DNA from 3 places in the Pseudomonas hormoni genome. Region 2 is predicted to be linked to each of the others. Evidence: predicted binding sites of a transcription regulator. Region 2 holds the regulator's gene; each other region holds the start of a gene.
What was found. The regulator FliA, encoded in region 2, starts transcription of late flagellar genes. The targets are predictions, from matches to a motif close to CTAAAGTTTNNNNNNNNNNNGCCGNTAA.
Positions count from the first base shown of each region.

Region 1: the regulator FliA is predicted to act here: its motif matches at 3,303-3,330, upstream of KJF94_RS16885 (methyl-accepting chemotaxis protein).
Region 3: the regulator FliA is predicted to act here: its motif matches at 2,845-2,872, upstream of motA (flagellar motor stator protein MotA).

Region 1 is NZ_CP075566.1:3,599,049-3,608,564, reverse strand. It holds gene KJF94_RS16890 (sensor histidine kinase) at 1-958, shown strand, start outside; gene KJF94_RS16885 (methyl-accepting chemotaxis protein) at 1,115-3,262, opposite strand; gene KJF94_RS16880 (Na+/H+ antiporter family protein) at 3,652-4,968, shown strand; partial or broken gene KJF94_RS30605 (cache domain-containing protein) at 5,184-6,008, shown strand; gene KJF94_RS30600 (methyl-accepting chemotaxis protein) at 6,045-6,866, shown strand; gene KJF94_RS16870 (LysR family transcriptional regulator) at 6,998-7,933, opposite strand; gene KJF94_RS16865 (DMT family transporter) at 8,162-8,647, shown strand; gene KJF94_RS16860 (DMT family transporter) at 8,647-9,102, shown strand; gene KJF94_RS16855 (metallothionein) at 9,266-9,430, shown strand; gene KJF94_RS16850 (hypothetical protein) at 9,458-9,516, opposite strand, start outside.
Region 2 is NZ_CP075566.1:1,026,417-1,035,932, forward strand. It holds gene flhA (flagellar biosynthesis protein FlhA) at 1-342, shown strand, start outside; gene flhF (flagellar biosynthesis GTPase FlhF) at 354-1,682, shown strand; gene fleN (flagellar synthesis regulator FleN) at 1,799-2,629, shown strand; gene fliA (RNA polymerase sigma factor FliA) at 2,626-3,366, shown strand; gene KJF94_RS04750 (chemotaxis response regulator CheY) at 3,534-3,905, shown strand; gene KJF94_RS04755 (protein phosphatase CheZ) at 3,928-4,716, shown strand; gene KJF94_RS04760 (chemotaxis protein CheA) at 4,763-7,009, shown strand; gene KJF94_RS04765 (protein-glutamate methylesterase/protein-glutamine glutaminase) at 7,060-8,190, shown strand; gene KJF94_RS04770 (flagellar motor protein) at 8,190-8,930, shown strand; gene motD (flagellar motor protein MotD) at 8,946-9,516, shown strand, end outside.
Region 3 is NZ_CP075566.1:6,291,225-6,300,740, forward strand. It holds gene asd (archaetidylserine decarboxylase) at 1-362, opposite strand, end outside; gene KJF94_RS29180 (rhodanese-like domain-containing protein) at 381-1,196, opposite strand; gene KJF94_RS29185 (HDOD domain-containing protein) at 1,236-2,774, opposite strand; gene motA (flagellar motor stator protein MotA) at 2,941-3,792, shown strand; gene motB (flagellar motor protein MotB) at 3,796-4,821, shown strand; gene KJF94_RS29200 (hypothetical protein) at 5,728-5,997, shown strand; gene rsgA (small ribosomal subunit biogenesis GTPase RsgA) at 6,049-7,080, opposite strand; gene orn (oligoribonuclease) at 7,188-7,730, shown strand; gene KJF94_RS29215 (trimeric intracellular cation channel family protein) at 7,958-8,569, shown strand; gene queG (tRNA epoxyqueuosine(34) reductase QueG) at 8,551-9,516, opposite strand, start outside.

The sequences.
Region 1 (9,516 bases), 2.6 Mb from region 2:
GCAATTGCTGATCTTGCGTTCGGACTATCGCCGTTTGGGCCAGTCGATTTCCATCAGCGTCGCCCAGGACTACACCCCGGTGCGCGACAGTTTCAAGCGCATGCAGCAAGTGGGGCTGGGTCTGGGGTTGGCGGGGCTGTTGCTGATTCTGCTGTTGCAGCGGATCACCGTGCGCCGCGCCTTGCGCCCACTGGAAAGGGCCCGCGAGCAGATTGCCCAGTTACAGCAGGGCCAGCGTTCGCAACTGGATGATCAGGTGCCGGTGGAGCTTGAACCGCTGGTGGCGCAGATCAACCATTTGCTGGCGCACACCGAAGACAGCCTCAAGCGTTCGCGCAATGCGCTGGGCAACCTCGGGCACGCCTTGAAAACCCCGCTGGCGGTGTTATTGAGCCTGGCGTCCAGCGAAAAACTCGATGCCCATCCCGAGCTGCGCAAGATCCTGAAGGCACAACTGGAACAGGTTCAGCAGCGACTCAACCGCGAACTCAATCGCGCACGACTGTCCGGCGATGCGCTGCCGGGGGCGCTGTTTGATTGCGATGCGGAACTGCCGGGATTGCTCGCCACGTTGAACATGATCCACGGCGAACACCTTGAACTGAGCTATCGCGCACCGGCCGGTTTGCAGTTGCCGTGGGATCGCGAAGACTTGCTGGAACTGCTGGGCAACCTGCTCGACAACGCCTGCAAATGGGCGGATGCCGAGGTGCGGTTGGGCGTGGTCGAGACGGCTGAAGGATTTCAGTTGAGGGTTGAAGATGATGGGCCGGGGATTCCCGAGGACCAGCGCGATCAGGTGTTCAGCCGGGGGGCGCGGCTGGATGAACAAACGGATGGGCATGGGTTGGGGCTGGGAATTGTGCGCGACATCGTCGACACGTGGGGTGGGGTGTTGCGGTTGCAGGAGAGTGAGTGGGGCGGGTTGAGCGTTGTCATCGAACTCCCCAAACACTGACACGCAACCGAGTAATCCTGTGGGATTGGGCTTGTGTGGCGAGGGAGCTTGCTCCCGCTGGGTCGCGAAGCGGCCCTAAAAGTTTTGCGACTGCTTCGCAGCCGAGCGGGAGCAAGCTCCCTCGCCACACCGGCTCGCTCCCACATTGGATTGGCGTCAAACGCGGAACTGATCCATCAAACTCTGCTGCTGATTCGCCAGGCTATTGAGCGACTGACTCACCCGCGCCGACTCATTCGCCTGCCCCGACAACGACTCCGTCACGTCCCGAATCGTCGCCACGTTGTTGTTGATCTCTTCCGCCACGGCGCTTTGTTCTTCCGCCGCGCTGGCAATCTGCAGGTTCATGTCGCTGATCACCGTCACCGCATCGCCAATCTGCCGCAACGCCGTGACCGCCTGACTGACCTGCTCGACGCTGCCCTGAGCCTGACGATGGCTGTTGTTCATCGACCCCACCACATCCTGGGTGCCGCTCTGCAATTGCTCGATCACCAGACGGGTTTCTTCAACCGACTCCTGCGTACGCCGCGCGAGGTTGCGCACCTCGTCGGCCACCACAGCAAAACCACGGCCGGCTTCACCGGCACGGGCGGCTTCGATGGCGGCGTTGAGGGCCAGCAGGTTGGTCTGTTCGGCGATGGCGCGAATCACTTCCAGCACCGAGCCGATCTTCTCGCTGTTTGCTGCCAACCCTTCGACCTGCACCATGGCCGCGCTCATGTCGGCGGCGAGGTTGTCGATGCTGTGGGTGGTCTGGTCGATCACCGTCAGTCCGCGGCGAGTGGCCTGATCCGCGTCCCTTGCAGCCTGTGCCGCTTGCGCAGCGCTGCGGGCGACGTCCTGGGCGGTGGCGCTCATTTCGTGGGAGGCGGTGGCCACCTGATCGACCTGGCGATATTGCTGCTCCATGCCGGCGCTGGTTTGCGTGGCGATGGCGGAGGACTGGTCCGCCGTGCTGCGGGCGTCCTGCACCGAGCGTTTCACTTCGGCGATGATCGGTTGCAGCTTGTCGAGGAAACGGTTGAACCAGCCAGCCAACTGGCCCAGCTCATCCTTTTTGTCGTAAGCCAGACGCCGGGTCAGGTCGCCTTCACCGCTGGCGATGTCTTCGAGCATGTGTGCCACGCCAAGGATCGGTCTGGTCACGCTGCGTGCCATCAGCCACACCAGCAACAGGCCGATCAACGCTGCCAGCACACCGAGGCCGAGTTCAACCAAAGTGCCGGCGGTGTTGCTGTCATCGAGTTGTTTCTTCAGCGCTTCGGCCGGACCGATCAGGACTTTTTCCGGCACGTCGAGCAGCACGCCCCACGACTTGCCACCGGGGATCGGCTGGAACGGCGACAGCACTTTCAACTGCTGGTTGCTGTGCAGGCTTGTGGTTTTGCTGCTGGTGGCGAGCATGCGGATCAGCTCGGCGCCGCTGGTTTTGTCTACCGCATCCAGGCGCTGGCTGAGTTTGCTGGCGTCCGGGCTGTAGCCGGCGAGCAAACCGGCCGGGCTGATGATGCTGACGTTGGTCTGGCCGTCATAGAGCTTTTTGCTCGCGCCCTGACTGACCGCTTGCAGGCTGTTGAGGTTAATGTCCACCGACAGCGAAGCGATGACTTTGCCGTTGACCATCAGCGGGAACACGATGCTGGTCATCAGCACGTTCTGGCCGTCGATCACATAGAAGTAAGGTTCGATCACGCAAGGTTTGAGCGAAGTGCGCGGGCAGGTGAACCAGGCGTTGGCCGGTTCGCCGCTGGGGCCGGTGCTGGTGTCGGCCATGTCGGTTTCCGGCAGTGCCATCGACGTCACCTTGCCCGGCGTCGGTTGCGACCAGTACAGCGCGAAACGGCCCTTGTCGTTACTGCCCAGTTCCGCCTGGCCGGCGAACAGTTCGTCCTTGCCGTCCAGCCCATTGGGCTCGAACACCAGGGACAAACCGAGCAACTCCGGGTTGGCTTGCAGCGCCGACTTGACCTGGCGGGTCAGGTCTTCGCGCAGATCGAAGGCATCGAGAAAGCGCTTTTCGGCCTGATCACGCAGGAACAGCACCTGACGTGAAAAGCCGTGGCCATATTGATAGGCGTCCATGAACTGCTGGCGAATCCCCAGCGCCTGGTTTTCGCCCTGGGACTCGATTCGGGCCTGGGCGGCTTCCGTGAGCATCTCCATGCTCGAGGCTTTCACCAGCTCGGAGCTGTGCTCCATGCGATACAGCGAAAGACCTACCAGCAAGGTCACGATACCCGCCAGGCAAAGCCCGGCCAGCAGGGTGATTTTCCATTGAATGGAAAGTTGTCTGAGCGACATGGAGACGTCCTTATTCGATAAATATCTGAGACTTTGCACTGTAACGGCTGCGATTCGGCTTTCTTTATGCAGCCACCAAAGCTTTTGTGGTGTGAGTGTTTACCTGTGGCGAGGGAGCTTGCTCCCGCTCGGCTGCGAAGCAGTCGTGAATCCTGCCAATGCGGTTTGCCTGGATAAATGCCGGGGTCGCTTCGCAACCCAGCGGGAGCAAGCTCCCTCGCCACAGGGGGGCACCGGCAGTTGCCCATCATTTACTGGCCAGTCGCTTTGACACCGGCCCCACTCTGCGGCACAGTGCGCGCCCTCTAATAAAACCCATTCCTTATCCCGCTGGCGTCTCTGTGCAGACTGCCGGCCGGGCTCATTTCGCTTGCCTTGAGGTAACGATGATTAATGCTGTAATTGCCGCGGTCGGCGTCATGCTGGTGCTCAGCCTGTCCCGCGTGCACGTTGTGATCGCGCTGATTATCGGCGCGCTGGTGGGCGGCCTGACCGGTGGCCTGGGCATCGACGCCACCCTGAAAGCGTTCAACAGCGGCCTCGGCGGCGGGGCCACGGTGGCGTTGTCCTATGCCTTGCTCGGCGCCTTCGCGGTGGCGATTGCCAAGTCCGGCCTGGCCCATGCGCTGGCGGACAAGGCCCTGGCCATGGTTGACCGCCAGCACGCCAACGGTGGCGGTTCGGTCAAGTGGCTGCTGATCGGTTTGCTGTGGGTGGTGGCCATCGCTTCACAGAATATTCTGCCGATACATATCGCGTTTATTCCGTTGCTGGTGCCGCCGCTGTTGTATGTGCTGACCAAACTTCAACTGGATCGCCGGTTGATCGCCTGCGTCATGACCTTCGGCCTGATCACGCCGTACATGTTCCTGCCGGTGGGTTTCGGCAACATCTTCCTGAATGAAATCCTGCTGGCCAACGTGGCCCGCAGCGGCGTGGACATCAGCGGCATCAACGTTACCCGTGCCATGGGGATTCCGGCGCTGGGCATGGTCGTGGGGCTGGCGGCAGCGTTTATCAGCTATCGCAAGAAACGTGTCTACGACCTGGAAAAGATCGAGCAGGTCGAGCAGGTCGCGGTGCAGTACAACCCGTTGAGCCTGATGGTCGCGGGTGTGGCCATTTCGGCGGCGTTTATCATTCAGCTGTTGCTGGATTCGATGATTATCGGTGCACTGGCAGGCTTCCTGATCTTTTCGGTGTCGGGCATCGTCAAGTGGCGGGATACCGACGACCTGTTCACCGAAGGCATGAAGATGATGGCGATGATCGGCTTCATCATGATCGCCGCCTCGGGGTTTGCCGAAGTGATGAAGGCCACCGGCCAGGTGCAGACGCTGGTTGAAGCGTCGGCGTCGTGGATCGGTCACAGCAAGGGCATCGGCGCGCTGTTGATGTTGCTGGTCGGCCTGCTGGTGACCATGGGCATCGGTTCGTCGTTTTCCACGGTACCGATTCTGGCGGCGATTTTTGTGCCGCTGTGCGTGCAACTGGGTTTCAGCCCGATCGCCATCGTGTGCATCGTCGGCACCGCCGGTGCGTTGGGCGATGCCGGTTCGCCGGCGTCGGACTCGACGCTGGGCCCGACCTCCGGCCTGAACATCGACGGCCAGCATCACCACATCTGGGACACCGTGGTGCCGACCTTCCTGCATTACAACCTGCCGCTGCTGGCGTTCGGCTGGGTGGCCGCAATGGTTCTGTAAACCCCTCAAAACCTGTGGGAGCGAGCTTTTGTGGCGAGGGAGCTTGCTCCCGCTTGAGTGCGCAGCACTCACAAAAGGGGCCGCTACGCAGCCCAGCGCGAGCAAGCTCGCTCGCCACACAAACCCGCTCCCACAGGGACCGCACTCAACTTTTGATCCGGCGTGCCGTTAAAGCCTTTAACCACGCCAATAAAAATCAAAATGAGTGAACCGTCATGCGCATGAGCCTGAAGGCTAAAGTCCTGTCCCTTGCCGTCCTCCCGGTGTTGCTCTTTGCGCTGGTCATCAGCCTGACCACGTTGTTCGTTCTGCAGGAACAGGCCCGCAAGGAAGTCGAGGAGACTCGCCAGCGCCTGCTCAGCGATGCCAAGGCCACCCTGCAAAGTTACGTGGCCGTGGCGATGACTACGATCAAACCGCTCTACGACGCCGCAGCCCCGGGTGACGACGCGGCGCGGGCCCAGGTGATCAAATTGCTGTCGAGCATCAGCTACGGCAAGGAAGGTTACTTCTTCGGCTACGACTCCAACACCGTGCGCCTGTTCAAGGCCAACAGCCCCGAAGGCGTGGGCCAAAGCTTCAAGGACAACCGTGATCCGAACGGCGTCTACGTCAACCGCGACCTGGTGAAAGTCGCCAAGGACGGCACTCATTACCTGCAATACAGCTCGCCACTGCCCGGCAATACCAAGGTACTGGTGCCGAAACTCGGCTACACCGAATACCTGCCGAAGTGGGACATGGCCGTCGGCACCTCGGTCAACCTCGACGGTATCGAAGCGCAGGTGGCCGTGGTCGAGGCCAAGGTTCAGGAGCGCATGGAAGGCGTGTTACTGAGCATCATCGGCATCGCCGTGGTGGTGCTGTTGGTGATCGCCGCCGCCGGGATGCTGCTGGCGAACACAATTTTGCGTCCTCTGAACCTGATGAAAGCCAACCTCGATGACATCGCGGCGGGCGAGGGCGACCTGACCCGACGCCTGACCATCACCAGCCAGGACGAGCTCGGCCAGCTCGCCGGTTCGTTCAACCGTTTTGTCGACAAGATCCACGGCCTGGTGCGCCAGATCACCGAAATGACGTCACAGCTGACCGGGCTGGTGAATCAGGTGTCCGATCAGGCTCAGCGCTCGGATCAGGCGATGGAGCGTCAGCGTCACGAGACCGATCAGGTCGCCACGGCGATCAACGAAATGTCGGCCGCCGCGCAGGAAGTCGCCAAAAGTGCGCAAAACGCCGCCGTTGCCGCGCAGCAGACCGACGAAGAAGGCCAGGCCGCCAAGCGTGTGGTGGCCGGCAGCATCGTGAAGATTCATGCGTTGGTGGACGATATTCGCAGCAGCGGCGTGTCCCTCGACAGCCTGCAAAAGGACGTGTCGTCGATTGTCAGCGTGCTCGGGGTGATCCGTTCGATTGCCGAGCAGACCAACCTGCTGGCGCTCAACGCCGCGATCGAAGCGGCCCGCGCCGGTGAAGCGGGGCGCGGTTTTGCGGTGGTGGCCGACGAAGTCCGCGCACTAGCCAGCCGCACGCAAATCAGCACCCAGGAAATCCAGGGCATGATCGATCGCTTGCAGGCCGGTACTCAATCGGCGGTGGAAGCGATGCGCCGTTCCAGCGAGGCCGGCGACGGCACGTCCGCACAGGCGAACGAAGCGGGCGCGTCCCTCGACACCATGGCCCAGCTGATCGGCACCATCAACTCGATGAACGCGCAGATCGCCAGCGCCGCCGAAGAGCAGACCGCCGTGGCCGAAGAGATCAACCGCAGCGTGCATCAGATCGCGGTGGCCGTGGACAACGTGGCCGACGAAACCCAGCTCGGCGCCCAGACGTCCCGCAGCCTGGCGGATCTGGGTCAGCGACTGGGCAGTCTGGTCGGACAGTTCCGTATCTGATTGATGATGCCATTGTGGCGAGCGAGCTTGCTCGCGCTGGGCTGCGCAGCGGCCCCAAGAATTTGTGAGCGCTGCGCACTCAAGCGGGAGCAAGCTCCCTCGCCACAGAAGCAGGGTGTTCGATTCAGGTTCTACGGCCTGTCCCAATACGGCACCGGCCCAAAGCATTCAACATAGAAATCAATCACCGTCCGCACCTTCACCGACAACCGCCGGCTACCGGGCCAGAGCACGGCGATCTGTTGCGGCTCAAGGCTGTTGGACACCTGATAGTCCCCCAGCACCGGCACCAGCGAGCCGTTGCGCACCGCTTCACCAATCAGCCATGACGGAAACATCACCAGCCCCAGGCCTTGTTCGGCGGCCTGGGTGAGTGTGTCGGCGTGGTTGCCGGTAATCGGTCCCTTCACCGACCAGGGCGTCCAGTCCTGCTGATCCTTGCGGAAAAACCAGCGCTGCTGGCCGGTCACGCCTTTGTAGGCCAGGCATTGATGCGCCGCCAGGTCTTCGGGACGTTGCGGAGTGCCATGGCGTTCGAGGTAGGCCGGGCTCGCCGCGACCTGAAAACGATGGGGCGCCAGAATGCGCGCCTGCATGCTCGAATCGTGCAGCGAGCCGATGCGGAACAACAGGTCGGCGCCTTCCTGTAGCGGGTCGATGTAGCTGTCGGTCTGCTGGATATCCAGTTGCAGTTTCGGATAACGCTCGCACAGCCGCCCGAGCCACGGCGTCAGGTGCCGTTGCCCGAACACCACGGGGGCATTGATCCGCACCAGCCCGCTGGGTTCGCTTTGCTGTTCCTGCAAGGCTTGTTCGGCTTCTTCCAGTTGCACCAGCACCAATCGCGCATGGTGGCCGAGCATGCGTCCGGCTTCGGTGGGCGAGACGGCGCGGGTGTGGCGGTAGAGCAATTGCTGGCTCAGGGCCTGTTCCATCAACTGGATCTGGCGGGAAATCGAGGAGGGCGCCAGGCCCTCGCGGCGGGCAACTTCGGAAAAGCTGCCGTGATCGAGCACCGCGACAAACAGCCGAAGCGCCTTGAATCCCAATTCGTTGAGGCCGTGCATGACGATTCCTGCTGTGCGAGTTGCGCAAAAGTGTTGTCAGGATGCTCCCATTTATCGCAAAGCGGCGCCAGCCGATAATGCGCGCCACCACCGTCCCCTGTAGGAGCGAAGCTTGCTCGCGAAGGCGTCGTGTCAGACGCCGAATATGTCGAATGGCACGACGCCTTCGCGAGCAAGCTTCGCTCCTACAGGGGGCGTTTTTCATTTGATAATGGGTAGGTTTTCCTTATGCAATCTTCTTCAATCGACGTCGCTGCAACGCCGGCGACCAAGCCTGGACTGCGGCTGCTGCTCTTGCCGCTGGTCATCCTCGCCGGCATGGGTCTGTCCGTAGAGGCCGGTCTGCTCGGCCCTCTCGGCGTCCAGGTCGGGCACTTGTGGGCGACGCTAAGCATCTTCGGCGTTGGCTCGGCGATTCTGTTCCTGCTGCTGTTGTTCAGCGGCCCGCAACAGGGGCCGGCCTTGAACACGTTGCCGCGCTGGCAGTTGATCGGCGGCTTCCTCGGGCCGATGTACGTGGTGGTGCTGACCCTGGCCACTCCGCACATCGGCATTGCGATGACGATGATCGCGATCCTGTCCGGGCAGGTCGGCAAAAGCGTGCTGATCGACCACTTCGGCTGGTTCGGCGCCACCCGCAAAAAGGTCAACGGTGAACGTTGGCTGGCCTTGCTGCTGATTGTCGCGGCACTTGTTCTGATTGCTCGGGGTTGATGATGAATCTGATTATTCTGTTGGCGGTAGTCGTGGCCGCTGGTGCCGTGTTGAGTGTGCAGGCGGCGATCAACGGACGTCTGGGCGAAACGGTCGGTGTGCTGCGCAGCAGTTTGCTGACGTTCGTGGTGGGCGCGGTGAGCACCGGGTTGCTGATCGTGTTTTTCGAACCGGCCCATGCCGTGAGCCTGCTGGACGTGCCGAAATGGCAACTCAGCGGCGCGTTGTTCGGCGTGGTGTACATGATGGTCATGGTGGGGGCGGTGCCGCGGGTCGGCACGGCGGTCGCGACGGTAGCGGTGATCGTCGGGCAACTGGGCATGGGGATGTTGATCGATCACTTCGGCTGGCTGGGCAACCCGGCGATCGAGTTGTCCGGCAGCCGGATATTGGCGATGGTGTTGCTCGGGTTGGCGTTGGTGTTCATGTACCGCAGCAGTACACGGCAGGCCTGACCGCCCTTGATTTCCTGTAGGAGCGAGGCTTGCCCGCGAAGAACGATAACGCGGTCCACCTGAACTCATGCGGTGTCTGATTCGCGAGCAAGCTTTGCTCCTACACTAGTGAGACGGGTCGAAGCAACGGACCCCGACAACCACCACCCATGGAGTCAGACTTATGATCGACAGTGAAAGTAAATGCGACTGCCCGAAATGCTCGTGCAAACTGGGCCAGCATCCAATCGCCCGCCATGGCAAACACTACTGTTGCGAAGCGTGCGCCAAGCACCACGAACACGGTGAAGAATGCGCAAGCAAAGGGTGCAAGTGCGCCCATGGCTGACATCAGCCGCGCGCAAAAAAGTGGAGCCTATTCGGGCTCCACTTCCAGTTTCAGACTTTGATCTTCCAGCCGCTCGGTATGGCGGA
Region 2 (9,516 bases):
CAAAGCATTGTGGGGACTGAGTCGGAGCTGCCAGTTATCACTCTTGAGCCAAGGTTGGAACAAATATTGCTCAATAGTCTTCAGAAGGCAGGACAAGGCTCGGAAGAGGGCGTTCTGCTGGAGCCAAGCATGGCTGAAAAACTGCAACGCTCGTTGATCGAAGCGGCGCAGCGTCAGGAAATGCAAGGTCAACCGGTGATTCTGCTGGTGGCCGGTCCGGTTCGCGCGATGCTGTCGCGATTTGGCCGACTGGCAGTCCCGGGTTTGCATGTGTTGGCTTACCAGGAAATCCCTGACAACAAGCAAGTGACCATCGTTGCGACAGTAGGGCCCAACGGCTGAGGTAGTGGTTTATGCAAGTTAAGCGTTTTTTCGCCGCCGATATGCGTCAGGCCATGAAACTGGTTCGTGATGAGCTGGGCGCTGATGCCGCCATCATTGGCAACCGCCGGATCGCCGGTGGTGTCGAGCTGACGGCTGCCCTCGATTACAAACTGTCGGCGCTGGCCCCGCGTGTTCCGAACATGGAACTCGAGGACGAGCTGCGCAAGACCCAGTCGCGGATCGTGACCGCCCAGGCCGAACTGAGCCTGCGTAGCGAGGGCGAGAGCGACAAGTCCACCAATCGCCAGTTGTTCGCCGGTCTGCCACTCACCGCCGCCGAACCGCTGATCGAACCGACTTACACTGAACCCCGTCGTGCTGCGCCGGCCCCTGCGCCAGCCTCCGGCGGTGTCGACCCGCGGGCTTTCGATTCGATGCGTTTCGAACTCAACAGCCTGCGCGAACTGATGGAAGTACAACTCGGCTCCCTGGCCTGGAACCAGCTGCAAGGCAGTCGTCCGGCCCAGGCCAACCTTTGGCGTCGCCTGCAACGCATCGGCCTGTCCGGCCCGTTGTCCCGCGATCTGCTGGAAATGATTACCGACATTGAAGAGCCCCGTCAGGCCTGGCGCATGTTGCTGGCGCACCTGGCGCGGATGATCGCCACACCGGAAGTCGAGCCACTGGAAGAGGGCGGCGTGATTGCCATGGTCGGCCCTGCCGGCATGGGCAAGACCACCACGCTGGCCAAGCTCGCGGCCCGTTACGTGCTCAAGTACGGCGCGCAGAACATCGCGCTGGTGAGCATGGACAGCTACCGCATCGGCGCTCAGGAACAACTCAAGACCCTGGGCCGGATCCTCAACGTGTCGGTCACCCACGTCGACCCGGGCCAGTCCCTGGTGCAGGCGCTGGACCCATTGCTGCGCAAGCGTGTGGTGCTGATCGATACCGCGGGTCTTCAGGCCAGCGATCCGGCACTGCGTATGCAGCTCGAAAGCCTGGCCGGTCGAGGCATCAAATCAAAAAATTATCTGGTTCTGGCAACCACCAGCCAGAAACAGGTTCTAACCGCCGCTTATCACAGTTACAAGCGCTGCGGGCTCGCTGGCTGCATCCTGACTAAACTGGATGAAACGGCAAGCCTGGGCGAGGTGCTGAGCCTGGCAATCAGTCATGAGTTGCCGGTGGCTTACCTGACCGATGGGCCGCGGATTCCGGATGATTTGCATCTGCCGCGTCGTCATCAGTTGGTCAGCCGTGCCGTCAGCGTGCAAATGCAGGAAGAACCCAGCGAAGAAGCCATGGCTGACATGTTCGCTGATATTTACCACAGCCCGACCAAGCAGGTTGGCTGAGGTATTAATGAACAGTTTTTGTACCTACATCGATGGTCTGCCATGCATTGTTCCGTTTGTGAACGCGCAGCCAGTAATGTGGCCTCCGTCTATGCAAGACAAGGTAAAGAAATAACATGGGCAGCATGCATCCCGTACAGGTGATCGCGGTGACCGGCGGCAAAGGTGGCGTCGGGAAGACTAACGTGTCAGTGAACTTGTCCCTGGCTCTAGCTGAGCTAGGCCGGCGCGTCATGCTGCTGGACGCCGATCTGGGTCTGGCGAACGTCGACGTCCTGCTGGGACTGACACCCAAACGCACCCTGGCCGACGTCATCGAAGGCCGCTGTGAGCTGCGCGACGTGTTGTTGCAGGGGCCAGGCGGCATCCGCATCGTCCCGGCCGCGTCCGGCACTCAGAGCATGGTGCATCTGAGCCCGGCACAACACGCCGGCCTGATCCAGGCGTTCAGCGATATCGGCGACAACCTCGACGTCCTGGTGATCGACACCGCTGCGGGCATCGGTGACTCGGTAGTCAGTTTCGTTCGCGCCGCGCAGGAAGTCTTGCTGGTGGTTTGCGACGAACCGACCTCGATCACCGACGCCTACGCACTGATCAAACTGCTGAACCGCGACTACGGCATGAACCGTTTCCGCGTCCTGGCCAACATGGCCCAGAGCCCGCAGGAAGGTCGCAACCTGTTTGCCAAGTTGACCAAGGTCACGGATCGCTTCCTCGACGTCGCCTTACAATACGTCGGTGCGGTGCCGTACGACGAAAGCGTGCGCAAGGCCGTTCAGAAGCAGCGCGCGGTCTATGAAGCTTTCCCGCGTTCCAAGTGCTCCCTGGCCTTCAAGGCCATCGCACAAAAGGTCGATACCTGGCCGCTGCCTGCCAACCCGCGTGGGCACCTGGAGTTTTTCGTCGAGCGCCTCGTGCAACAAACGGCAGGACCCGTGCTATGACAGCCAGCGGTTACAACCTATACAAGAAATCGGCACGTGACGCGCAGTACGAGCTGATCGAGCGTTACGCGCCACTGGTCAAACGCATTGCCTACCACTTGCTGGCGCGACTGCCAGCCAGTGTCCAGGTCGAAGACCTGATCCAGGCCGGCATGATCGGCCTGCTTGAAGTATCGACCAAATACGACGCCAGCAAAGGCGCGAGTTTCGAGACGTACGCGGGCATTCGAATCCGCGGCGCGATGCTCGATGAAGTCCGCAAGGGGGACTGGGCGCCACGTTCGGTCCACCGCAATACCCGCATGGTCAGCGACGCAATTCGCTCGATTGAAGCTAAAACCGGCCGTGACGCTAAAGATCACGAAGTTGCGGCCGAACTCCAATTGAGTCTCGATGATTACTACGGGATTTTGAACGACACCCTGGGCAGCCGGTTATTCAGTTTCGACGATCTGTTGCAGGACGGCGAACACGAAGGGCTGCACGAGGATGGCGCGAGCGCTCATCTCGAGCCGTCACGCGATCTGGAAGATGAACGCTTCCAGGCGGCGCTGGCGGACGCGATTGCCAATTTGCCGGAGCGTGAGCGACTGGTGTTGGCGCTGTACTACGACGAAGAGTTGAATCTCAAGGAAATCGGTGAGGTCCTGGGGGTCAGCGAATCTCGAGTCAGCCAGTTACACAGCCAGTGCGCGGCCCGTTTGCGGGGGCGTTTGGGGGAGTGGCGAGCGCGCTGAAGGCAGTGTGGGGACACTGCGAACGTGGCTGGTGTGGTGTTGAACTGCGCCGGTCTCGATCTGTTGTGCTCCAGACAGTCATTGAGTGCTTTGCCGGATTGATTGAAATGGCGCGTCCAGGTGCTGGGCGCGTTTAAGACTGCTTGGAGGTCGAATTGGACAAGAACATGAAAATCCTCATCGTTGATGACTTCTCAACGATGCGGCGGATCATAAAAAACCTGTTGCGTGACCTTGGGTTCACCAACACGGTCGAGGCTGACGATGGCGTTACTGCCATTCCGGTTCTCAACAGCGGAAGCATCGACTTTCTGGTAACGGACTGGAACATGCCTGGCATGACCGGTATCGATCTGCTGCGTCACGTGCGCGCCGATGAAAAGCTCAAGCACCTGCCGGTGCTGATGGTAACCGCTGAAGCCAAGCGCGAGCAGATCATCGAAGCGGCCCAGGCCGGTGTTAACGGCTATGTGGTCAAACCCTTCACGGCCCAGGCGTTGAAAGAAAAAATCGAGAAGATTTTCGAACGCATCGGTTGAGAAACTGCGCCACGGGGGAGCTATGGACCACAACGAATCTTCACAGGGCGATTTTGAGTCGACCCTGAAAAAACACGCGGTCGAACTGGTCGAAAGCCTTGAAAAAGGCAAGTTCGGCGACGCTGTGCAATTGATCCATGAGCTCAATCAGACCCGTGACCGCGGCCTGTATCAGGAAGTGGGCAAGCTCACTCGCGAGCTGCATAGCGCGATCGTCAATTTCCAGATTGACCCGCACATGCCGCAAGCCGAGGAAGTGTCCCAGATCACAGATGCCACCGAGCGTCTGGGCTACGTTGTCAAGCTGACAGAGGCCGCAGCCAACCGCACCATGGACCTGGTCGAAAACTCTACGCCGTTGGTCAATAGCCTGAGCGATGAAGCCCAGGCGCTGAGCACGGACTGGGGACGGTTCATGCGTCGCGAAGTCGGGGCTGAAGAGTTTCGCGAGCTGGCACGGCGTGTCGACGGTTTCCTGACACGCAGCAGCGCGGACAACCGCGCGGTGTCGAGCAACCTCAACGACATTCTGCTCGCTCAGGATTATCAGGACCTCACAGGTCAAGTGATCAAGCGTGTGACCCAATTGGTCACCGAAGTTGAAAGCAACCTGCTCAAGCTCGTGCTTATGGCCAGTCAGGTGGACCGCTTTGCGGGCATCGAACATGACCGTGAAGCGATGCTTGCTGAAAAAGATCCGCAAAAACATCTCTCTCAGGGTGAAGGTCCGCAGATTCATGCCGATAAAAGAGAAGACGTTGTGTCCGGTCAGGACGATGTGGACGATTTGCTATCCAGCCTAGGGTTTTAGAATTTTAGGTATTTTAGGTTTTTAGACCTGTAGGAGCACACCCTTAATGAGCTTCGGCGCCGATGAAGAGATCCTTCAGGATTTCCTGGTTGAGGCCGGCGAGATTCTAGAGCAACTGTCCGAACAGCTGGTCGAGCTTGAAAGCCGACCGGATGATGCGGACTTGCTCAATGCAATTTTTCGCGGTTTTCACACTGTAAAAGGGGGCGCCGGCTTCCTCCAGCTCAACGAGCTGGTGGAGTGCTGTCACATCGCCGAGAACGTGTTCGACATCCTGCGCAAGGGTGAACGTCGCGTCGACTCGGAATTGATGGACGTGGTTCTCGAAGCGCTGGACGCGGTGAACAGCATGTTCAGCGAAGTCCGCGAACGCAGCCCGATCACGGCTGCCACGCCTGAATTGCTTGCGGCCCTGGCCCGTCTGGCCGAGCCGCAAACCGCCGATGAAGCCGCACCTGTGGCTGAAGTGGTGGAAGCACCGGCTGCCGAAGCCGAATCAGGCGACATCACCGATAACGAATTCGAACAACTGCTGGACTCGCTGAACGCCGTCAAGGCTCAGGCCGAGGCGCCTGTGGTTGCTCCGCTGCCTGCCGGCGATGCCGCGGCCAGCGACGAAATCACCGATGCAGAATTCGAGTCGTTGCTCGATCAATTGCACGGCAAAGGTCAGTTCGCCGTCGACGCGGTGGCAGCACCTGCTGCACCCGCCGCACCGGCTGCCCCGAAAGCGGCAGGCGACAGTTCCGACATTACCGACGACGAATTCGAAGCACTGCTCGATCAGCTGCACGGCAAGGGCAACTTTGCGGTGGACGCGCTGGAATCGGCCATTGCTTCGGCCCCGGTCGCCGCTGCACCTGCCGCTAAAGCGGCCGGCAGCGATCTGATCTCGGATCACGAGTTCGAATCGCTGCTCGACGAATTGCACGGTAAAGGCAAGTTCACTGAAGTCGGCACCGGTTCCGCCGCTTCTTCGGTAGCGGCACCTGTCGCCAAAGCCCCGGCACCAGTGGCCAAAGCGCCCGAGCCAAAAGCCGAAGCGCCGAAGCCTGCTGCCGCCGCTGCACCGGCGCCAGCCCGTGCACCGGCTGCACCACCGGCGGAAAAACCGGCCAGCGAAGCCGAGACCACCGTGCGGGTCGATACCGCGCGTCTCGACGAAATCATGAACATGGTTGGCGAGCTGGTACTGGTGCGTAACCGCCTGGTTCGCCTGGGGGCCAACAGCGCCGATGAGGCCATGTCCAAGGCCGTGTCGAACCTCGACGTGGTCACGGCTGACTTGCAAACCGCGGTCATGAAGACCCGGATGCAACCGATCAAGAAAGTCTTCGGGCGCTTCCCGCGTCTGGTTCGAGATCTGGCTCGCCAGCTCAAGAAAGAGATCAACCTGGAGCTGGTCGGCGAAGAAACCGACCTCGACAAAAACCTTGTCGAGGCACTGGCCGACCCGCTGGTCCACTTGGTGCGCAACTCGGTCGACCACGGTATTGAAGAGCCGGCTGATCGTGAAGCGATGGGCAAACCGCGTAGCGGCAAAGTGATCCTGTCCGCTGAACAGGAAGGCGACCACATCCTGCTGTCCATCTCCGATGACGGCAAGGGCATGGATGCCGACGTGTTGCGTGGCATCGCGGTCAAGAAAGGTTTGATGGACAAGGATGCGGCGGACCGACTCAGCGAGTCTGACTGCTTCAACCTGATCTTCGCGCCGGGTTTCTCGACCAAAACCGAGATCTCCGACGTGTCGGGTCGTGGCGTGGGCATGGACGTGGTGAAAACCAAGATCGCCCAGCTCAACGGCACCATCAACATCTACTCGACCAAGGGCAAAGGCTCGAAGATCGTCATCAAGGTGCCGTTGACCCTGGCGATCATGCCGACGCTGATGGTCATGCTCGGCAACCAGGCGTTCGCGTTCCCGCTGGTGAACGTCAACGAGATCTTCCACCTCGACCTGTCGCGCACCAACGTGGTGGACGGCCAGGAAGTGGTGATCGTGCGGGACAAGGCGCTGCCACTGTTCTACCTCAAACGCTGGCTGGTCAGCTCCGCCGCTCACGAAGAGCAGCGCGAAGGCCATGTGGTGATCCTTTCGGTAGGCACCCAGCGGATCGGCTTCGTTGTCGATCAACTGGTCGGCCAGGAAGAAGTGGTCATCAAGCCATTGGGCAAAATGCTCCAGGGAACCCCGGGCATGTCCGGCGCCACCATCACCGGTGACGGCCGTATTGCGCTGATTCTCGATGTTCCGAGCATGCTCAAGCGTTACGCCGCACGGCGTATTTGATTCTGGGGGAGCGGGGCGACTGAGCCTCGCCCCCGCCTAACGGAGTGTTTATGGTAGTCAAGGTCCTGGTGGTGGACGATTCGGGGTTTTTCCGCCGCCGCGTCTCGGAAATTCTTTCAGCGGATTCGAATATCCAGGTCGTCGGTACGGCGACCAACGGAAAAGAGGCGATCGATCAGGCGCTGGCCCTCAAGCCGGACGTGATCACCATGGACTACGAGATGCCGATGATGGATGGCATCACGGCAGTGCGGCACATCATGCAGCGCTGCCCGACACCGGTGTTGATGTTCTCCTCGCTGACGCACGAAGGCGCCCGGGTCACCCTGGATGCGCTGGACGCCGGCGCGGTGGATTTCCTGCCGAAGAATTTCGAAGACATCTCGCGCAATCCCGAGAAGGTCAAGCAACTGCTGTGCGAGAAGATTCTCAGCATTTCGCGCAGTAACCGTCGGGTCAGCGCCTACAGCGCGCCGGCACCGGCGCCGGTCTCGACGCCAGCCCCGACCCCTGCACCTCCCAGTGTCAGCAGTTATGGCAGCAGCGCGCCTGCACGTCCGGCACCGATCCCGGCCCGTGCACCTGCGCACGCTCCGTCGTCGCCGGCACCGAAACGCAAAGCCTACAAACTGGTTGCCATTGGCACTTCCACCGGCGGCCCGGTTGCCCTGCAGCGCGTATTGACGCAATTGCCGGCCAATTTCCCGGCCCCGATCGTGTTGATCCAGCACATGCCGGCGGCGTTCACCAAGGCGTTCGCCGAACGTCTCGACAAGCTCTGCCGCATCAGCGTCAAGGAAGCCGAGGATGGCGACATCCTGCGTCCGGGCCTGGCGTTGCTGGCGCCGGGTGGCAAGCAAATGATGATCGATGGCCGTGGCGCGGTGAAAATCCTGCCGGGCGACGAGCGTCTGAACTACAAGCCGTGCGTGGACATCACCTTCGGTTCGGCGGCCAAGTCCTACGGTGACAAAGTTCTGGCGGTCGTACTGACCGGCATGGGCGCCGACGGCCGTGAAGGTGCGCGTCTGCTCAAGCAGGGCGGTAGCTCGATCTGGGCTCAGGATGAAGCCAGCTGCGTGATCTACGGCATGCCGATGGCCATCGTCAAAGCCGAACTCGCCGATGCGGTGTACGGCCTCGACGATATTGGCAAGCACCTGGTCGAGGCGTGTATCTGATGGATGTACTGAGCCTTATCGGGATCATCATGGCGTTTGTCGCCATCATTGGCGGCAACTACCTTGAAGGCGGTCACCTCGGCGCGCTGGCCAACGGTCCGGCGGCGTTGATCGTGCTCGGCGGGACCGTCGGTGCGGCGCTGCTGCAATCACCGATGAGCGCCTTCAAACGCGCCATGCAGATTCTCGGCTGGATCCTGTTCCCGCCTCGCGTGGACCTGGCCGGCGGTGTCGACCGCGTGGTGAACTGGAGCCTGACCGCCCGCAAGGAAGGTCTGCTCGGTCTGGAAGGCGTGGCCGACGCCGAACCCGACGCTTACTCGCGCAAAGGTCTGCAACTGCTGGTGGACGGCGCCGAGCCGGAAGCGATTCGCAGCATTCTGGAAGTGGATTTCTACACCCAGGAAAGCCGCGACATCGAAGCCGCCAAAGTCTTCGAAAGCATGGGCGGCTATGCGCCGACCATCGGCATCATCGGTGCGGTGATGGGCCTGATCCACGTCATGGGCAACCTGGCCGATCCGTCGCAATTGGGCAGCGGTATTGCCGTGGCCTTCGTCGCCACCATCTACGGCGTGGCCAGTGCCAACCTGGTGCTGCTGCCGATTGCGGCCAAACTCAAATCCGTTGCATTGCGCCAATCGCGTTATCGCGAAATGCTGCTGGAGGGCATTCTGTCGATTGCCGAAGGTGAAAACCCTCGCTCTATTGAGTTGAAGCTTCAGGGCTTCATGGATTGATGGGGGTAATGGATCATGGCTCGTCGTCGGCAACCTGAAGAACATGTAAACCATGAACGCTGGCTCGTTTCCTATGCCGACTTCATTACGTTGCTGTTCGCCTTTTTCGTGGTGATGTACTCGATCTCTTCGATCAACGAAGGCAAGTACAAGATCATTTCGGAAGCGTTGATCGGCGTGTTCACCGATTCGGATCGCGCGCTCAAGCCAATCCCCATCGGTGAAGAGCGTCCGAAAACCGTGACCCCGGCCAAGCCGTTGGTCAAGGACAGCGAGCAGGTCGACGCCGGGATTGCCGGGGCCAGTGATCCGCTGAAAAGCATCGCCGATGACATCAGCGCAGCGTTCGGCGACTTGATCAGCTCCAATCAGATGACCGTTCGCGGTAATGAGCTGTGGGTCGAGATCGAACTCAATTCCAGCCTGTTGTTCGGCAGCGGCGATGCCATGCCCAGCGACATGGCGTTCAACATCATCGATAAAGTCGCAGCGATCCTGAAGCCGTTCGACAACCCGATTCACGTCGAAGGGTTCACCGATGATCAACCGATCCGCACCGCGCAGTACCCGACCAACTGGGAATTGT
Region 3 (9,516 bases), 1.2 Mb from region 2:
TCACCGCCCAGCAACTCCAGCACGCTGAAGCTGTGGCCCTTGGCCTGGAACACGCGACCGTGTTCGATCGGGCCGAGCTGGCTGACCGCGCCGTCGGCCGGGCTGAGGATCGCGCCCGGGGTTTCGTCCAGCGGACGAGCGCCGTCTTTCAACGCGCGGGTGAAGAACGCGTTGAAGTGCTCATAGGCGGTCAGGTCTTCGACCAGGGCCTGGGACATGTCCACTTGATAACGCTTGGCGAACCACGCGGTGAACGCATTCTTGAACCAGCGCACACGGCATTCGGCGATGCAGCCGGCCAGTCGCGAGAGCAAGTGGTGGGGCAGCAGGTATTGGCTGAGGATAAACAAACGCTTATTCATTAACTGTCCTTAAAAACCTTAAATCTCTACAGGCGTATCGGGATGGTTACCCCATTCGCCCCAGGAGCCGGCGTAGCCTTTGACCCGCGGATAACCGAGGGACTTGGCCACCAGATAGGTGAAGCCAGAACGGTGGTGAGTCTGGCAGTGGGTAATCACTTCTTTGTCTTTGCTGATCCCGAGTTTTTCCAGGATCTGCGGCATGTCCTTGCGGATGCGCAGGTTGCGCGCCCGGTCCATGCCCGCGGTCCATTCGAAATTGACCGCGCCGGGAATGTGTCCGCCCTTGGCCGCGAGGACTTTCTCGCCGGAGTACTCCAGCGGCCCGCGCGCGTCCCAGATCGCCAGGTCGGCGGCGCCGAGACGGCTTTGCAGGTATTCGCGGGTGGCGGTGGGTTCGTCGTGCAGGGTCAGCGCAACCGGGCCGCCGACCGTGGGCGGGATCTGGATCGACATGGGCGAGCCTTCTGCCAGCCAGGCCGTCAGGCCGCCGTCGACATAGTGGTACTTGCTGTGGCCGATGACGTCCAGCAGCCAGATAAAACGCCCGGCCCAACCGCCGCCTTCGTCGTCATACACGACGTAGACCGCATCGGGATTGTGGCCCAGCTCACCGAACAACGCTTCGAGTGCCGCGTGCGGCGGCATCAAGCCTGGCGCAGGCGGCTGGCCGAGTTGCGTACGTTTCGGATCGACAAAACGCGCTCCGGGAATATGCCCTTCGGCATAGCGGGCGCTGCTGGTCAGGTCCACCAGAATCAGATCGCGGGCGTCGAGGCGAGGGAGCAAGTCGCTCGGTTCGATCACCAGCGGCAAGCCAGAGAAGTCAGACATGTGAGGTCTCCAGAGCACAAAGGGAAGGATTGTAGCGGGTCATTGGCCGCGATGGCTAAAGCTGTGCAGGGCTTTCTCGATGCACTGCGCGGTTTTGCCAAAGGCCTGCACGGTGATTTCAGAAAACGGCCCGCCGCCCTGATCCGCCACCACGATCATGATCACGCGGCCGTTGCTGACCAGCGAGCGCAACAGCAGGTGTTCGCCACCGAACTGCGAACGCAGGCCGGCCGGCAGCAGCGCCGAAAACTGCGCGTTGTTGACCGGTGTCAGGCGCACTTGGGCCTGTTGCGAAAGCAGGCGTTGCAGCACGGTGCTTTGGCTGACCACGAAATTCAGGCCGGCGGTTTCTTTCGGCAACCCGGCGATCTGGTGCACGCGCAGGTTGGCGTGCGTGCGGTCGGCCATCAGGATCATCACTCGACGCATGCCGCACGCGACCAGCGCGTCACGGGCCGAGTTGGTCAAGTGCATGGCATTGGTGAAACGACTCGGTTCTACCAGCAGCTCGGCGCATTGTGTGCGCCACTTGGCCAGGTCCTCGGCGGTCGGCGCCGGGGCGGGCAGCAGACCGGCGTGAACGCGATTCATGCCCCACGGCCAGAGCAGCGCAACGGCCGGGTGCCAAAGGTCTGGCATACCGTGTTGACGCGCACTGTTGGCGGCCTGCTGGTGCAATTGCTGCTGCACCTCGTCCATCGGCATTTGCAGGTAAAGGCTGGTCAGGTATTGCCAGCGTTCGCTGTGCGGACTGTCCCAGGCCTGTTGCGCCGACAGTGCCAGACCGTTGGCCAGCAACACGGTATTGGCCGGTTGATTGAGCCAGCGGCGAAGGGTCGGATCGTCATCAAGACGGTTCTGTTGGCGCAACGGATGATCGCTGTCGCGCGCAATGCGCAGGACTTTCACCAGTTCCCGCTGCTCGTTGAGCAACAGCTTGTAACCCTGTTGCACCCAGATCGGCAGGTGCCAGATCTCCACCAGCGCCTGAGCGATTTCCAGCAGGCGAACGCCGAATAATTGTTTCTCGACTTTGCGCGCCGACTCGCCTTTATGGATGACCCGCAGCTCCCATTCTTCGAGCAACTGCGGATGGGTCAACGCCATGGGCCACAGCGGTGAAAGAAACAGCAGGCTGCCCCAGTGGATGTCTTGCCATAGCCGCGCCAGGCGGGCGGCGAAAAAGCCGTTGGCTTGTTGGGTCGCGTGCTGGCTGATCAACTGCAGCTGACGCAGGGCCACGGGAATTTGCGATTCCGGTTCCGCGGGCAGCCGGGCGAGCAGTTCTTCGGTGCGCTTCAAACCGAGGCGATTGATCGCCACCTCAAGGTTTTCCGCAGGCTCGGTCATGCTGCCGTGGGTGTGCCGGTTGGCTTCGCGGATCACACTCAAGGCCAGGGCGGGGCTCTCTTGCATCTGCTCGGCGATATCGCGCAGCGAGCTGCGGTTGTCGCGGATAGCCTTGCAAACCAAGTCATGGCTGGCCTGCGGAACCGGCAGGCGCACACCATCGAGAAGCTTGACCCAGCCTTCGAGTGTGGTCGGTTTTGGAGTTGGGACGTTCGTTTCGTTAGCCATGTCTGGACGCGACCATCGTCTGCATTACCTATGCCTGGAGCGGGCCAAATTGGCTTTTCGCCTGAACTGGCTATAGTCTGGCGCAGTTTTGCCGATAAGTAGAAGAAGAGATTTTTTAACTTCCGAATATGACCTTGAACCCGACTCAGTAAGTGCTCTCCTACCTATGGCTAAAATAATCGGCATCATCGTCGTATTCGCGAGCGTGCTCGGCGGATACGTGCTCTCCCACGGCAAAATTGCCGCCCTGATTCAACCTTTCGAGGTGATGATCATCGGTGGTGCGGCCCTTGGCGCATTCCTCCAGGCCAACCCCGGTTACATGACCATGCACGTGCTCAAGAAGTCCTTGAGCATGTTCGGGTCGCGGTTCAATCACGGCTACTATCTTGAAGTATTGGGGCTGATCTACGAGATCCTCAACAAGAGTCGCCGCGAAGGCATGATGGCCATCGAAGGCGACATCGAAGATGCCGCCGCGAGCCCCATCTTCGCCAAGTACCCGTCGGTGCTCAAGGACGAGCGCATGACCGCGTTCATCTGCGATTACCTGCGCATCATGTCCTCCGGCAACATGGCTCCCCATGAGCTGGAAGGCCTGTTCGACATGGAACTCTACAATCTCAAGGAAGACCTGGAGCACCCATCCCACGCGGTGAACGGCATCGCCGACGCCATGCCAGGTTTCGGTATCGTCGCGGCGGTATTGGGTATTGTGGTGACCATGGCGTCCCTGGGCGAAGGCGACCAGAAATCCATCGGTCTGCACGTCGGTGCGGCACTGGTCGGTACCTTCTTCGGTATTCTCGCCGCGTACGGTTTCTTCGGTCCGCTGGCCCACTCCCTGGCCCACGATGCCAAGGAAGAACTTAACGTCTACGAAGCCATCAAGGCCTCGCTGGTGGCTTCGGCTTCCGGCATGCCGCCATCGCTGGCGGTGGAGTTCGGGCGCAAGGTTCTGTACCCGGCGCACCGTCCTAGCTTCGCTGAGCTGGAACAAGCGGTTCGCGGTCGCTAAGTCATGGAAAATAACCAGCCGATAATCATCAAGCGCGTCAAGCGCATCGCCGGCGGGCATCACGGGGGCGCCTGGAAAATCGCCTTCGCCGACTTCGCGACGGCGATGATGGCGTTCTTCCTGGTGCTGTGGCTGCTGTCCACCGCGACACCGGAACAGAAGATCGCCATCGCCGGTTACTTCAAGGACCCGGTCGGCTTTTCCGAAAGCGGCACGCCGTACATCATCGATCTGGGCGGCACGCCGACCCTGGCGCCGGAGAACACCCTCAACCCTGAAGTGAAATCCCAGCCGCAGCCGGACAAGGTGACCATCGACGCCGAACAGGTCGAAGGCATGGCTGAGATGGTGGAGAAGGAACGCCTCGAACTGCTGCTGCAAGAACTGCAGAACAAGGTCGAAGAGAACCCGCAGCTGAAGAAATTCAAGGACCAGATTCTGTTCGAAATCACGCCGGACGGCCTGCGCATCCAGATCGTTGACGCCGAAAACCGCCCGATGTTCGACTCCGGCAGTGCGCGTCTGAAGCCGTATTTCGAAGACATCCTGCTGGCCATGGCCGACACCATCAAAGCGGTGCCGAACAAGATCAGCATCAGCGGCCACACCGATGCCAAGCCGTACTCGGGCACCGGCGATTTCGGTAACTGGGAGCTCTCGGCCAACCGGGCCAACGCCGCACGTCGTGCGTTGGTGGCGGGCAGTTATCCGGATCAGCAAGTCGCTCGCGTCGTCGGTTATGCCTCGTCGGCGTTGTTCGATCGCGAGAACCCGCTCAACCCGGTCAACCGCCGAATCGACATTATCGTGCTGACCAAGAAAGCCCAGCGTGCCATCGAAGGCTCGCAAGGCGCGGAGCCGACGCCAGAGGCGACGCAAGGGCAGGGCGGCCCGGGTGAAGTGCCGGCCACGCCAGCCGACCCGAACGCATTGCCGGCCGATAAAGAACCGCTGCCGGCCCATGAACTTCGCGAGCGTTTGAACCTGTTCGATGACCCGGCGCCGAAACCGGGTGGACCAGCGAAGTAGTGAGCCACAAAAAAGCCGACAGTGATGTCGGCTTTTTTGCGGCACTGCTTTGGAAGCTACTTCATTTTCAGCTGGGCACGGTCCCTGTGGGAGCTGGCTTGCCTGCGATGGGGACCTCATGGCTGGCGTGATTTTGTGGTGGTGTACATATCCGTTGCTGCGGTTACGGCGGCTAATGGTTTCGCCCTTACGGCGAGTCACTTGGAGAAGCGCCAAGTAACCAAGCGCTTTTGCCCCTTTCGTTCGGAGCCTCGCCTAGGCTCGGCATGCCCTCCTTCCGGTCCTGCTCCGTGGGCCCGCCGCCATCGGCCATCCATGGCCGGGGGCGGCTAACCCGGCATCCCTGCCGGGTTGCCCACTGCGCAGAACCTCCACTCGGCGTGAGGGGGCGACTACCGCCAATGCAACCGAGGCGGCCTACCGGCCGGCCTGTCATTTGAAGCGTTCGCGTTCCCCTGTGGGAGCTGGCTTGCCAGCGATGGTCGTCAACGATGACGCGTGCTGCCTGAATGAACGCGGCGCACTTAAGTCCATCGCCGCAAGAATGAATTTGCATCTGCCTGATCACGGTAAAAACCAAGGAATGAGGGCATGTCCGAGAAAGGTGTAGGAAGTCTCCGAGACGTATAAACCATGTTTTTCTTCGCTTAAGGCTCGCCTATAGTTTGTCCGTCGCCGATGAATCGGTGATGGACCTTAGCCGGTCGTTTGAGAGGAATGCACGAGCGCCCGTATAATCGCGGTGCTATTTGCTGCCTGACATATCTGTCTATGGTGGCTGTGCGTGGGACATCTTCGGGTGTGCCGGGTTCCTCTGACCGGTCGGCTAACCCACGTACAGCTGCCACTCCATTCGATTAGCCGCGAAAAGGGTGGGAGTTTCATCTTTCAGAAGGAATTCATGCCATGTCCAGATACCACCCGCTCCAAGGCAACTTCAGCGTCGGCCCGACGCTATACATCGACACCGAAGCCCGCGCTTCCGATCTTCTTGAAACCGCCGTCCATCGACTCAAAGCCGCACGTAATCTGCTCAACAGCGTCACCTGCCTGTGCATCAAAAACGCCGAAGGACACGACCTGGAGCATTTCGCCAACGCTGCGCACATGTTGATTCAGGACGGCTGTGACGCCTTGGATGTGCTGGGCTGGAAGCTGGAAAAAGCTGTACGTTGAAAACGAGAAAGCCGCGATATTCGCGGCTTTTTTGTGTCTGCGGGAAGCAGTTTAGTAGCTGCTCTCCGGCAAACTGGCGATGATCGAGCGGTAGCTGTTCATCCGTTGCTGCTGCACGCGGCCTTCTTCCAGTGCCTTGAGCAATGCACAACCCGGTTCGCGGTCGTGCTTGCAGTCACGGAAGCGGCAGGTGCCGATCAAGTCGTTGAACTCGATGAAACCGGCTTCGACGTCGGCGCGGCTGACGTGTCCCAGGCCGAATTCGCGGATACCCGGGGAGTCGATCAACTCACCGCCACCGGGGAAGTGGAACAGCCGCGCGGTCGTCGTGGTGTGAGTGCCCTGGCCGGACAACTCGGACAGCGGGCCGACACGGGTTTCGACTTCCGGCAGCAGGCTGTTGACCAGCGACGACTTGCCGACGCCGGACTGGCCGACGAACACGCTGATGCGCCCGTCCAGTTGTTCTTGAAGTTGCTCCATGCCATTGCCGTGGTGCGCCGACACTTCCAGTACCGGATAACCCAGCGTGCGGTAAACCGCGAGCAGGGCATTCAGCGCCGGGGCGTTCTGCTCGTCGATCAGGTCGAATTTGTTGAGCAGCAGCAGCGGCCGAATGCCGGCGTGCTCCGCCGCGACCAGATAACGGTCGATCAGGTTGGCGTGAGGCTCGGGCAGCGGCGCGAAGACGATGACGATCATGTCGACGTTGGCGGCTACAGGCTTGAGCTGGCCACGGCTGTCCGGACGGCAGAGTTCGGTTTTTCGCGGCAGTTGCGCCACGATCACACCGATACCCTGGTTGCCGGCACGCCAGACCACCTGATCGCCGGTCACCAGCGCCGGCAGGTTGGCGCGCAAGTGACAACGGAACACTTCACCGGCCAGTTCGCCCTCGAGGGCTTCGACTTCGACCTGCACACCGAAGTGCGCGATCACCAGGCCCGTCTGTTCCGGACCCAGGTCGCCACCCTCAAGTGCCTCGACAGCCGAGGACTCGCGTTTGGCGGCGCGGGCAGCGCGTTCGCCCTGAATCTTTTCGATGCGCCAGTTTTGACGACGATTGAGTTGGCGTTTGGCCATGGGTGTTCCGTATCAAGAATGCAGCGATTAAGTAAAACGGCCGCGAGTTTAGCACGCCCGGCCACCTCCCTAGGCTAAACTGCGCAGCATTGCCTAGGAGCCGACACATGCAAAACCCGCAGAATCTGATCTGGATCGACCTGGAAATGACCGGTCTGAACCCTGATACCGACGTCATCATCGAGATGGCCACCATCGTCACCGACAGTGACCTGAACACCTTGGCCGAAGGGCCGGTGATCGCGATCCATCACAGCGATGAAATTCTCGCCGGCATGGACGAGTGGAACACCCGTCAACACGGCGGCTCGGGCCTGACTCAGCGCGTGCGCGACAGCCGCATCAGCATGGCCGAAGCGGAAGCCGAGACCATTGCCTTCCTGGAGAAGTGGGTGCCAAAGGGCAAGTCGCCGATCTGTGGCAACAGCATCTGCCAGGACCGTCGCTTCCTTTATACGCACATGAAATCCCTGGAAAGCTTCTTCCACTACCGCAACCTCGACGTCTCGACCCTGAAAGAACTGGCCGCGCGCTGGGCGCCGGACGTACGCGACAGCTTCAAAAAGGGCAGCACCCACCTGGCCCTGGACGACATCCGCGAATCCATCGCCGAGTTGCAGCATTACCGCAAGCATTTCATCAAGTTCTGATGCTGCCGGCCCCTTGTGGCGAGGGAGCTTGCTCCCGCTCGGCTGCGAAGCAGCCGCAACCCAGCCGATGCGGTACATCTGAACGAGCAAGGTGTCTGGTTTTGGGGCCGCTTCGCGACCCAGCGGGAGCAAGTTCCCTCGCCACAGGTCTCGGTGTCTGCTCTTGCCCTCTTTTGGTGCCGGGACTAAATGGCTAGACTGCGCGCCTTCCTGCAAGGACCGCCACCATGTTGCTGATGCTTTACCTGATCGCCATTACCGCCGAAGCCATGACCGGCGCCCTGTCCGCCGGTCGTCGTGGCATGGACTGGTTTGGCGTGGTGCTGATCGCCTGCATCACTGCGTTGGGCGGCGGTTCGGTGCGCGACGTGCTCCTCGGCCATTACCCGCTGACGTGGGTGAAACACCCGGAATACCTGGTGCTGACATCGATTGCAGCCATGTTCACGGTCTTCGCTGCACGCTGGATGCGTCACTTGCGCTCACTGTTTCTGGTACTCGACGCCGTGGGTCTGGTGGCGTTTACCCTGATCGGCTGCATGACCGCCCTGGAAATGGGTCATGGCATGTTGGTGGCCTCGGTCAGCGGCGTGATTACCGGCGTATTCGGCGGCATCCTGCGCGACATCTTCTGCAACGACATCCCGCTGATCTTCCGCCGCGAGCTCTACGCCAGCGTGTCGTTCGCGGCGGCGTGGTGCTACATGCTGTGTCTATATCTGAACGTGCCGGGAGAACAGGCGATTCTGATCACCCTGTTCGGCGGCTTCCTGTTGCGGTTACTGGCGATCCGTTTCCACTGGGAAATGCCCAAGTTCGTTTATAACGACGAAGCCTGACGTTCGGCGTGTTGCTTCAACGCCCATTCCACATGCTCGCGGACCAGTTCCGACGGATAATCGCGCCGCGCCTTCAACGCTTCCAGCACCGGAATGCTCGACGGCGCATTCCCCAGGCCCACCGCCAGATTGCGCAACCAGCGCTCGTAACCCGCGCGCCGTAACGGCGAGCCTTCAGTGCTGCTGAGGAATTTGTCCTCGTCCCACATGAACAGCTCCGCCAATTCGGCGTTGTCCAGGTTGTGCCTTGGCTTGAAGTCGCTTTCACCGGACGGGCGGGCGAAGCGGTTCCACGGGCAGACGATCTGGCAGTCATCGCAGCCGAAGACCCGATTGCCGATCAATGGCCGCAAGTCTTCGGGAATCGCGCTTTTCAGTTCGATGGTCAGGTAAGAGATGCAGCGTCGGGCATCCAGCACATAAGGACCGACAAAGGCGTTGGTCGGGCAGATGTCGAGGCACGCGGTGCAGCGCCCGCAATGTTCGGTGCTATGGGGCGGGTCGACCGGCAGCGGCAGGTCGACAAACAGTTCGCTGAGGAAGAAGTAACTGCCGGCCTTGCGATTCAAGACCAGTGTATTTTTGCCGATCCAGCCAAGGCCAGCCTGCTCGGCGATGGCTTTTTCCAGCACCGGCGCACTGTCGACAAAGGCACGAAAACCGAACGGCCCGATCTCGGCCTGAATTTTATCGGCGAGTTGTTGCACGCGTTTACGGATCAATTTGTGGTAATCGCGGCCCAAGGCATAACGCGAGACGTAGGCTTTTTCCGGTTGGGCCAGGCGCTTGGCCATTTCGGTGTCGCCCGGCAGGTAATCCATGCGCAGGGACACCACCCGAAGCGTGCCGGGCACCAGCTCTTCCGGGTGTGAGCGTTTGCTGCCGTGGGCGCCCATGTAGTCCATTTCGCCGTGGTAACCGGCCGCAAGCCAGCGCTCCAGGTGCTG